2 regions of the Bradyrhizobium sp. IAR9 genome follow, and region 1 is predicted to be linked to the other one. Evidence: riboswitches for the same ligand, from Rfam matches in the RefSeq annotation. Region 1 holds a riboswitch; the other holds the start of a gene.
The links. Region 1 has a riboswitch for S-adenosylmethionine ahead of GGD67_RS07325 (homoserine O-acetyltransferase). Riboswitches for the same ligand answer to the same signal wherever they lie in the genome.
Positions count from the first base shown of each region.

Region 2: linked by a shared signal. The riboswitch ahead of GGD67_RS37760 (O-succinylhomoserine sulfhydrylase) and the one ahead of GGD67_RS07325 (homoserine O-acetyltransferase) in region 1 are both predicted to bind S-adenosylmethionine.

Region 1 covers NZ_JACBZW010000002.1:368,969-373,137, reverse strand. The annotation lists gene hisC (histidinol-phosphate transaminase) at 1-474, opposite strand, end outside; gene GGD67_RS07330 (chorismate mutase) at 511-1,359, opposite strand; SAM riboswitch at 1,516-1,595, shown strand; gene GGD67_RS07325 (homoserine O-acetyltransferase) at 1,687-2,892, shown strand; gene metW (methionine biosynthesis protein MetW) at 2,895-3,557, shown strand; gene GGD67_RS07315 (alpha/beta fold hydrolase) at 3,902-4,169, opposite strand, start outside.
Region 2 covers NZ_JACBZW010000023.1:60,338-64,506, reverse strand. The annotation lists gene GGD67_RS37765 (2'-deoxycytidine 5'-triphosphate deaminase) at 87-1,223, opposite strand; SAM riboswitch at 1,304-1,383, shown strand; gene GGD67_RS37760 (O-succinylhomoserine sulfhydrylase) at 1,458-2,645, shown strand; gene GGD67_RS37755 (SGNH/GDSL hydrolase family protein) at 2,783-3,775, opposite strand; gene GGD67_RS37750 (SGNH/GDSL hydrolase family protein) at 3,788-4,169, opposite strand, start outside.

The DNA of each region.
Region 1 (4,169 bases):
ATTGGCGAGCCAGACCAGCTTGGTCTTCGGCGTCACTGCCTTGAGGATGGCGTCGACGTCGCAGGTCAGGTTGGTCTCCTGCGCGACGACGTTCTTGGCACCGACCGCCATGGTCGCGATCGGATAGACCAGGAAGCCGTGCGTGGTGGAGATCGCCTCGTCGCCGTGGCTGAGATAGGTGTGCGCCAGCAGATTGAGGATCTCGTCCGAGCCGGCGCCGCAGATGATGCGGTTGGGGTCGAGCCCGAAGGAGCGGCCGATCGCCTCGCGCAACACGCGCGAGGTTCCTTCCGGATAGTCTTCCAAATGATCCGCCACGTGCTTGAAGGCTTCGATCGCCTTGGGCGAGGGCCCAAACGGCGTCTCGTTGGCCGACAGCTTGAACACCTTGCGGCCCGGCTCCGCGACCGGGCTCTTGCCGGGCGTGTAGGGCGCAATATCGAGAATGCCGGGATTCGGCACGGGGCGGGACATCTTGAACTCCGAAAATGGCGGGGCGCGGCGCGTGGTTTACGATTTCGCCCCGGTCGGGGGCACCGTATAGCGCGTTGCGTGGCTGCCGACGAGGGCCGTGGAGCGCACCGAGGCCCCCGCCTCGATCAGGGCAGCCCTGATTTTGTCGATGCTGGTCGCATTCGTGACCGAGACCAGCAGCGCTGCGCCGTCGAAGGCGGTGTCGGGTACCGCCACGATCTCGGCGAGCGGCGACAGGGCCCGCGCGACCTCGGCGTTCCAGCCGGAGACGCGGACGCTGAAGGTCTCGACCTCCGTCAGCAGGGCGCTGTCGGCGACCCGCGAGATCGCGAACACCGGCAGCGCCGCCGGATGGTCGGCGCGCTCGACGAAGGGCATCCGCGCGATGATCTTCGGCGCGCCTTCCGTTTCGAGCAAGAGCCACCATGGCGTGCGGCTCGACGTCGCCGAGACCAGCGCCAGATCGCCCTTGGATTTCGCCACCGCCTCGACCGCGGCCTGTGCGCTGAAATGCGCGATGTAAGGCACGGTGAAGCCAAAATGGAAGCGCGCGGAATCGCGCATCGCCGGCTCGCTCGCCGAGATGTCGGCATGCACCGAGAACGGCGCCTGCACGTAAGTGAACGTGGAGATGATGACGCGCCAGATGCTCTCGACCGTGTCGAGCGGCAGGATGCCGCGATGACGCTGCACGAGGTCACGCATCATGGCGGCCTCGCGCGCTGGGCGGAACGCCGAGCCGACCTCCTGGGTCTGCTTCACCTGGATCAGGCGGTCGATGATGTCGCCGCGCTGCATCAGCAAGCGATGCATGCCCTCGTCGATCGCGTCGATCTCCTTGCGCAGTTCCTGGAGCGATGGTGGCGCGGGCGGACGTTGGGACATGTCTGGCTGTCGATGGTTTCGATGGGGGATGTTCTGATTAGGCAGTCGGGACGGCGAAAGCAAAGAGAAATCACGTCCTTTTCGGACGACGCGAGAGAAACGAATTGGGCCGATCCCGGCCGCGACTTGACGAAAACCACCCAAGACGGTAGTTTTTGCCCGTTCCGTGGTCATTTGAGCCGGCCGGCTTGCAGCCACGTTAAAAAACTCGCTAAACAGGCCGGGGACGCTTCCGATCCCGGCCGAACCTATCGTTCAGGCCGGGTTTTTCATGGCCTGATGCAAGTGGCGATCACGCGTTTGATCGCAAACGAGGTCGATGGTCAGATGGGTGGCGTCAAGTCGATACCGAGTCCTGCGATCAGCGCCGACGAACGGTCGCACGAGGTGGATCATCCAAGCTCGCAGATCGCGCATTTCGGCGCCGAGCAGCCGCTGCGGCTCGATTGCGGCGTCGATCTCACCCCGTTCCAGATCGCCTACCAGACCTATGGCGAGCTCAACGCCGATCGCTCCAACGCGGTGCTGATCTGCCATGCGCTGACCGGCGATCAACATGTCGCCAATGTGCATCCCGTCACCGGCAAGCCCGGCTGGTGGGAGACGCTGGTCGGCCCCGGCCGGCCCATCGATCCCAAGCACTACTTCATCATCTGCTCCAACGTGATCGGCGGCTGCATGGGCTCGACCGGGCCGGCCTCGATCAATCCTGCCACCGGCAAGGTCTGGGGCCTGGATTTCCCGGTCATCACCATCCCCGACATGGTGCGCGCGCAGGCGATGCTGGTCGACCGGCTCGGCGTCGACACGCTGTTTGCGGTGGTCGGCGGCTCGATGGGCGGCATGCAGGTGCTGCAATGGACCGCCGCCTATCCGGGCCGCGTGTTCTCCGCGCTGGCGATTGCCTGCGCGACGCGGCACTCGGCACAGAACATCGCCTTCCACGAGCTCGGCCGCCAGGCCGTGATGGCCGATCCCGACTGGCACGGCGGCGGCTATGCCGATCACGGCATCCATCCGCATCGCGGGCTCGCGGTGGCGCGGATGGCGGCGCACATCACCTATCTCTCGGATGCGGCGCTGCATCGAAAATTCGGCCGGCGCATGCAGGACCGCGAGCTGCCGACATTCTCGTTCGACGCCGACTTCCAGGTCGAGAGCTATCTGCGCTACCAGGGCTCGTCCTTCGTCGAGCGCTTCGATGCCAACTCGTACCTCTATCTGACGCGCGCGATGGACTATTTCGACATCGCCGCCGACCAAGGCGGCGTGCTCGCCAAGGCGTTCGTCGACATCAAGACCCGCTTCTGCGTGGTCTCCTTCACCAGCGACTGGCTGTTTCCGACCTCGGAATCGCGCGCGCTGGTGCACGCGCTGAATGCCTCGAGCGCGCGGGTGTCGTTCGCCGAGATCGAGACCGATCGCGGCCATGACGCCTTCCTGCTCGACGTGCCCGAATTCTTCGACATCTCCCGCGCCTTCCTGCAATCCGCCGGCAAGGCGCGCGGGCTCACCGGCAAGAAGGACGGCTAGCGATGTCTGTACAGGAAGCGCTGCCGCTGAACGGCGTGACGACCACCTCGTCCGGTCAATATCGCGCCGATCATCTGCTGGTCGCCGAGATGGTGAAGCCCGGCTCGAAGGTGCTCGACGTCGGCTGCGGCGAGGGCGATCTGCTCCAGCTGCTGGAGACGCGCGGCATCGACGGCCGCGGCATCGAGCTGTCGCGCGAGGGCGTCAATCGCTGCGTCGCCAAGGGCCTTGCGGTGGTGCAGGGCGACGCCGACACCGATCTCGTCAATTATCCGGATGACGCCTTCGACTACGTGATCCTGTCGCAGACGCTGCAGGCAACGCGGCAGCCGCGCGTGGTGCTGGAGAATCTGCTGCGCATCGGCCGCCGCGCCATCGTCTCCTTCCCGAATTTCGGTTTCTGGAAGATGCGGCTGCAGCTCCTGGTCGGCGGCCACATGCCGCGCACCGAGAATTTGCCGGCGACATGGTATGACACCGCCAACATCCATTTCTGCACCATCAAGGATTTCGTGCAGCTCTGCGACGAGATCAACGTCAAGATGGAGCGCTCGGTCGCGCTCGATCTCTACGGCCGCCCGGTGCCGCTGAATCTGCCCTGGTGGGTGTGGAACATGTTCGGCGAGCAGGCGGTGTTCTTGCTCAGCCGCGGCGGGGGGAAGTAGTTTTTCTCGCCTGCTGCGGCCTGACCCGTCATCCTGAGGCGCGAGTAGCGCGATGCGAAGCATCGCGCCGGGAGCCTCGAAGGATGAGCGGCCGAGTGTTTCGGCGTGCTCATCTCTCGCTGTGGCGAGAGCGTGGCCGTCGCCCTTCGAGGGCCGCTGAAGAAGCGGCCACCTCAGGGTGACGGAGTTGAGAGCGCGGGGCGTTTCATAGTGCAGACCTAACCGAACCCCGTAGCCCGGATGAAGCGCAGCGCAATCCGGGGCAAGTCGCGCCGCGTTGACAATCCCGGATTACGCTTTCGCTCCATCCGGGCTACGCGACGGAGTATTTGCTGCGCCTGTGCCTAATGCGCCAGCGACCTGGGATCACGCACCGGCCATCGCCCGGCCTCAACCAGCGCCACGAAGCGCTCCACGCTCGCGTTGAACAGCGCGGGCTCTTCGAGATTGAGCACGTGGCCCGACTTCGGAAACATCGCCAGCCCCGCCGCAGGCAGATGCTTCTTCAGGAACAGGCTCGGTCCGACGCATAGATCGTCCTCGTCGCCGCAGATGATCAGCGCCGGCGTCGATGCGCGCTTGATCGCATCCGTCATCGTGTAAATCGAGGGG
Region 2 (4,169 bases), on a different contig from region 1:
AGCCCGGATGGAGCGAAGCGTAATCCGGGATCGTGCCACAAGCGAGGGTGTCCCGGATTGCGCTTCGCTCCATCCGGGCTACGGAATTACACCCGAAAATGCTTGCTCAGCTTCAGGCCCTGGGCCTGATAGTTGGAGCCGATGCGCTGGCCGTACATCGCGTCGGGACGGGCCAGCATCTTCTCGTAGACGAGGCGGCCGACGATCTGGCCGTGCTCGAGGATGAACGGCACTTCGCGCGAACGCACTTCCAGCACGGCGCGCGATCCCAACCCGCCCGCGCCGGCATAGCCGAAGCCGGGATCGAAGAATCCGGCATAATGCACGCGGAATTCACCGACCAGCGGGTCGAACGGCACCATCTCCGCGGCGTAGTCGGGCGGCACCTGCACGGCTTCCTTCGACGCCAGGATGTAGAACTCGCCGGGATCGAGGATCAGGCTGCCGTCGGGGCGGGCCGAGATCGGCTCCCAGAAATCTTCCACCGCGTATCCGGAGCGACGATCAACGTCGACGACGCCGGTGTGACGCTTGGCGCGGTAGCCGACGAAGCCGTTTGCCTTCTCGCCGGAGAGATCGACGGAGACGGCGACGCCGCCCGAGAGATCAGCATCGTCGATGTCGACGAGGCGCTCGGCGGCATGCAAGCCATCGAGCTCGTCGGCGTTGAGGATGGCGTCACCGGTGCGGAAGCGCACCTGCGACAGACGCGAGCCCTCGCTGACCAGCACCGGAAACGTCTTCGGGCTGATCTCGGCATAGAGCGGGCCGTGATAGCCGGCGCCGATCATGTCGAAGCGGCGGGTGCCGTCGGCGATGACGCGGGTGAAGACGTCGAGCCGGCCGGTCGAGCTCTTCGGGTTCGCCGCCGCGACGATCTCCGGCGGCAGCGCGAGGCTCTCCAGCAGCGGCACGATGTAGACGCAGTTGGTCTCCAGCACGGCGCCGTCGGCGAGGCTGAACTCGTGCAGCTTCAATTCGTCGATGCGCTCGGCGACGGTGGCGCCGGGACCGGGCAGGAAGCTGGCGCGGACGCGATAGGCGATGTCGCCGAGACGCAGATCGAGGCTCGCTGGCTGGATCTGGCTCTCGACGAAGTCATAGGCGGGCAGGATGAGCCCCGCCGCCGCCATCGCCGCGATCATGCGGTCGGGCAGGATACCATTGGCGTCGGGCGCAACCGTGAACGTCAACCGGGGGTCCTCATCAGGGGTCAGATGCATCCGGACATGCCGAAAATACAAGTCTTTTACGGCTATCCGATGGACGCCTTGACGGAAAGGGCATTGCGGAATATGAGCATCACTTATCCCGTGGTGATTTGAGCCGGCCGGCTTGCAGCCACGTTAAATAAGTCGCTAAACAGGCCGGGGACCTCTGTGATCCCGGCCCGTGGATATATCCAGGCCGGTTTTTTTGTGACCGTTTTCGACGAGACGGTCATGTCGGAGGTACCTATGTCGAAGTCGACCACCAACTACCGTCCCGAAACCCGCCTGGTCCATTCCGGCACCCTGCGCTCGCAATATGGCGAGACGTCGGAGGCGCTGTTCCTGACCCAGGGCTACGTCTACAACAGCGCCGAGGAGTGCGAGGCGCGGTTCAAGGGCGAGGATCCCGGCTTCATCTATTCGCGCTACTCCAATCCCACCATCGCGATGTTCGAGCGCCGCATGATCGAGCTCGAAGGCGCCGAAGCCGCACGCTCGGCGGCGACCGGCATGGCCGCGGTGACGACGGCGATCCTGGCGCCACTCAAGGCCGGCGACCACGTGGTGGCCTCGCGCGCCCTGTTCGGCTCGTGCCTCTACGTCGTCCAGGACCTGCTGCCGCGCTACGGCATCGAGACCACGCTGGTCGACGGAGCCAATCTCGATGAATGGCAACGCGCGGTGAAGCCCAACACCAAGACGTTCTTCCTGGAGAGCCCGACCAACCCGACGCTGGACGTGCTCGACATTCCCGGGATTGCCGAGATCGCGCACAAGGGCGGCGCGCGACTCGTCGTCGACAACGTGTTCGCGACCCCGATCTGGCAGAGCCCGCTCGCGCTCGGGGCCGACGTCGTGGTCTATTCCGCGACCAAGCATATCGACGGCCAGGGGCGCTGCCTCGGCGGCATCATCCTGTCGTCGGAAGCCTTCATCGCCGAGCACATCCACAATTTCATGCGCCAGACCGGCCCGTCGATCTCGCCGTTCAACGCCTGGGTCCTGCTCAAGGGCCTGGAGACGCTGGGCGTGCGCGTGCGCGCGCAGACCGAAACGGCCGCGCGCATCGCCGACGTGCTGGCGAGCCATCCGAAGATCTCGCGACTGGTTTTCCCGGGCCGCGCCGATCATCCGCAGGCAGCGCTGGTGAAAAAGCAGATGCGCGGCGGCTCGACGCTGGTCGGCTTCGAGGTGAAGGGCGGCAAGGCCGCGGCGTTCCGCGTGCTCAATGAATTGAAGCTGGCGAAGATCTCCAACAATCTCGGCGACGCCAAGAGCCTCGTCACGCATCCGGCGACCACGACGCATCAGCGTCTGAAGCCGGAGGACCGCGCCGCGCTCGGCATCAGCGAAGGGTTCATCCGCTTCTCGGCGGGGCTCGAGCATGCCGACGACCTGATCGAGGATCTGACTGCGGCGCTGGAGAAGGCGTGAGGCGAAGCGAGATCTCGTAGGGTGGGCAAAGCGAAAGCGAGCCCACGTCTTCTTCCTTCGTATCACTGATTCCTTCGTATCACTGAGCGATGGTGGGCACGGCGCTTTGCGCCTTTGCCCACCCTACGGCAGCGTGCCTACATCGGCCGATACGTTCTTACGTCCGCGGGCACGTTCACGCCCAGCTTGATCTGCCCCACCGAGCGGATGATGTCGTCGCCGAGCAGCTGGGCGAAGCAGGCATAGCCCCAATCGTTCATGTGCAGACCGTCGGCGATGACGAAGCTCTCGACCGGAATCGACTGGTTCTCGTGCCAGTCGCGCATCACCTCGAAGCGCGGGAAGATGCCGACGTGACGAAGCTCGGCGACCTTGCCGAGCAGCTTCACCATCTTGCCGGCGCTTTCGCCGCGCTGGTTGACGGCCGGCGAATATTGAGGATCGACCAGCACGATGTCGGCGCCGCCGGCGGCCTGGATGCGGCTGATGCCGTCCTCGACCAGTTTGGCGGTGTCGCCGGGATCGAGATTGCGCAGCACCGCGTTGGTGCCGACCTGCCAGATCACGAGATCCGGATGCACGTCGATCACCTGGGTCTGGAGGCGCTTCATCATCTCGGGCGCATCCTCGCCGCCGACGCCGGCATTGACGACGGTGATGTCGGCGGTCGGATAGTGTCGGCGCAGCTGGGCGGCGAGACGGTTCGGATAATTGAACTCCGGCGAGCTCGCGCCGAATCCTGCGGTCGACGACGAGCCGAACGCGACGATGAGGACGGGCTGGCCGGCGACGAGCTTGCCCGCGACATGCGGCAGCGAGCCCATCGCCTTCGAGCCGCCCTTCGGCGGCAGGCAGGGCACGCGGTTGAAGACGTCGCCGGCGGATTTGGCGACCTGCTTCACCTTGTCGATGGCGCGCGCGGTGATGCCGCGCTGCTCGGGCGAGGTCACAGCAACGGTGGTCTGGGACGGCGAAGCGGGAGCGGGATCAGCCGACTGCGCCGGTGCTTGTGTCGCCTGCGCGGCTTGGGTCTGCGCATGGGACTGCGGGGCCGGCGCCAGCAACAACAGCACTGCTGCTGCAGGCGCGGCCAGCCATGCCGTCAGGCAAAAAGGGCGGAGAGAACTCATTAACACTAGACCTCAATTTTGCTGCTGGGCCGGCTCCAGATGGGCTGCGTCGATCACGAACTGTGCCAACGCCCGGCCAAGGCAATCATGAACCTGCTTCGCCAGTTCGGGCCCGCGGGACGGGCTGAACAGGTCGAACTGACCCTGATCATTCCACTGCCGCATGATCGTGAAACGATCGAACAGCGGAATATCATGCTCCTGCGCCACGACGCGCATATTATCGAGAAACGGTTGGGCCGAGATCATCGTTTCGGTACGCGGGCTGTACTGCAAATTCATCAAGACGACGTCGGCCCCTGCCTTTTGCAACGCAACAACCCCCTCGGTGACGGCGCTGCGAAATTCGTCGGGATCGATGGATCGGATGGCATCCACGGTCCCGGTCTGCCAG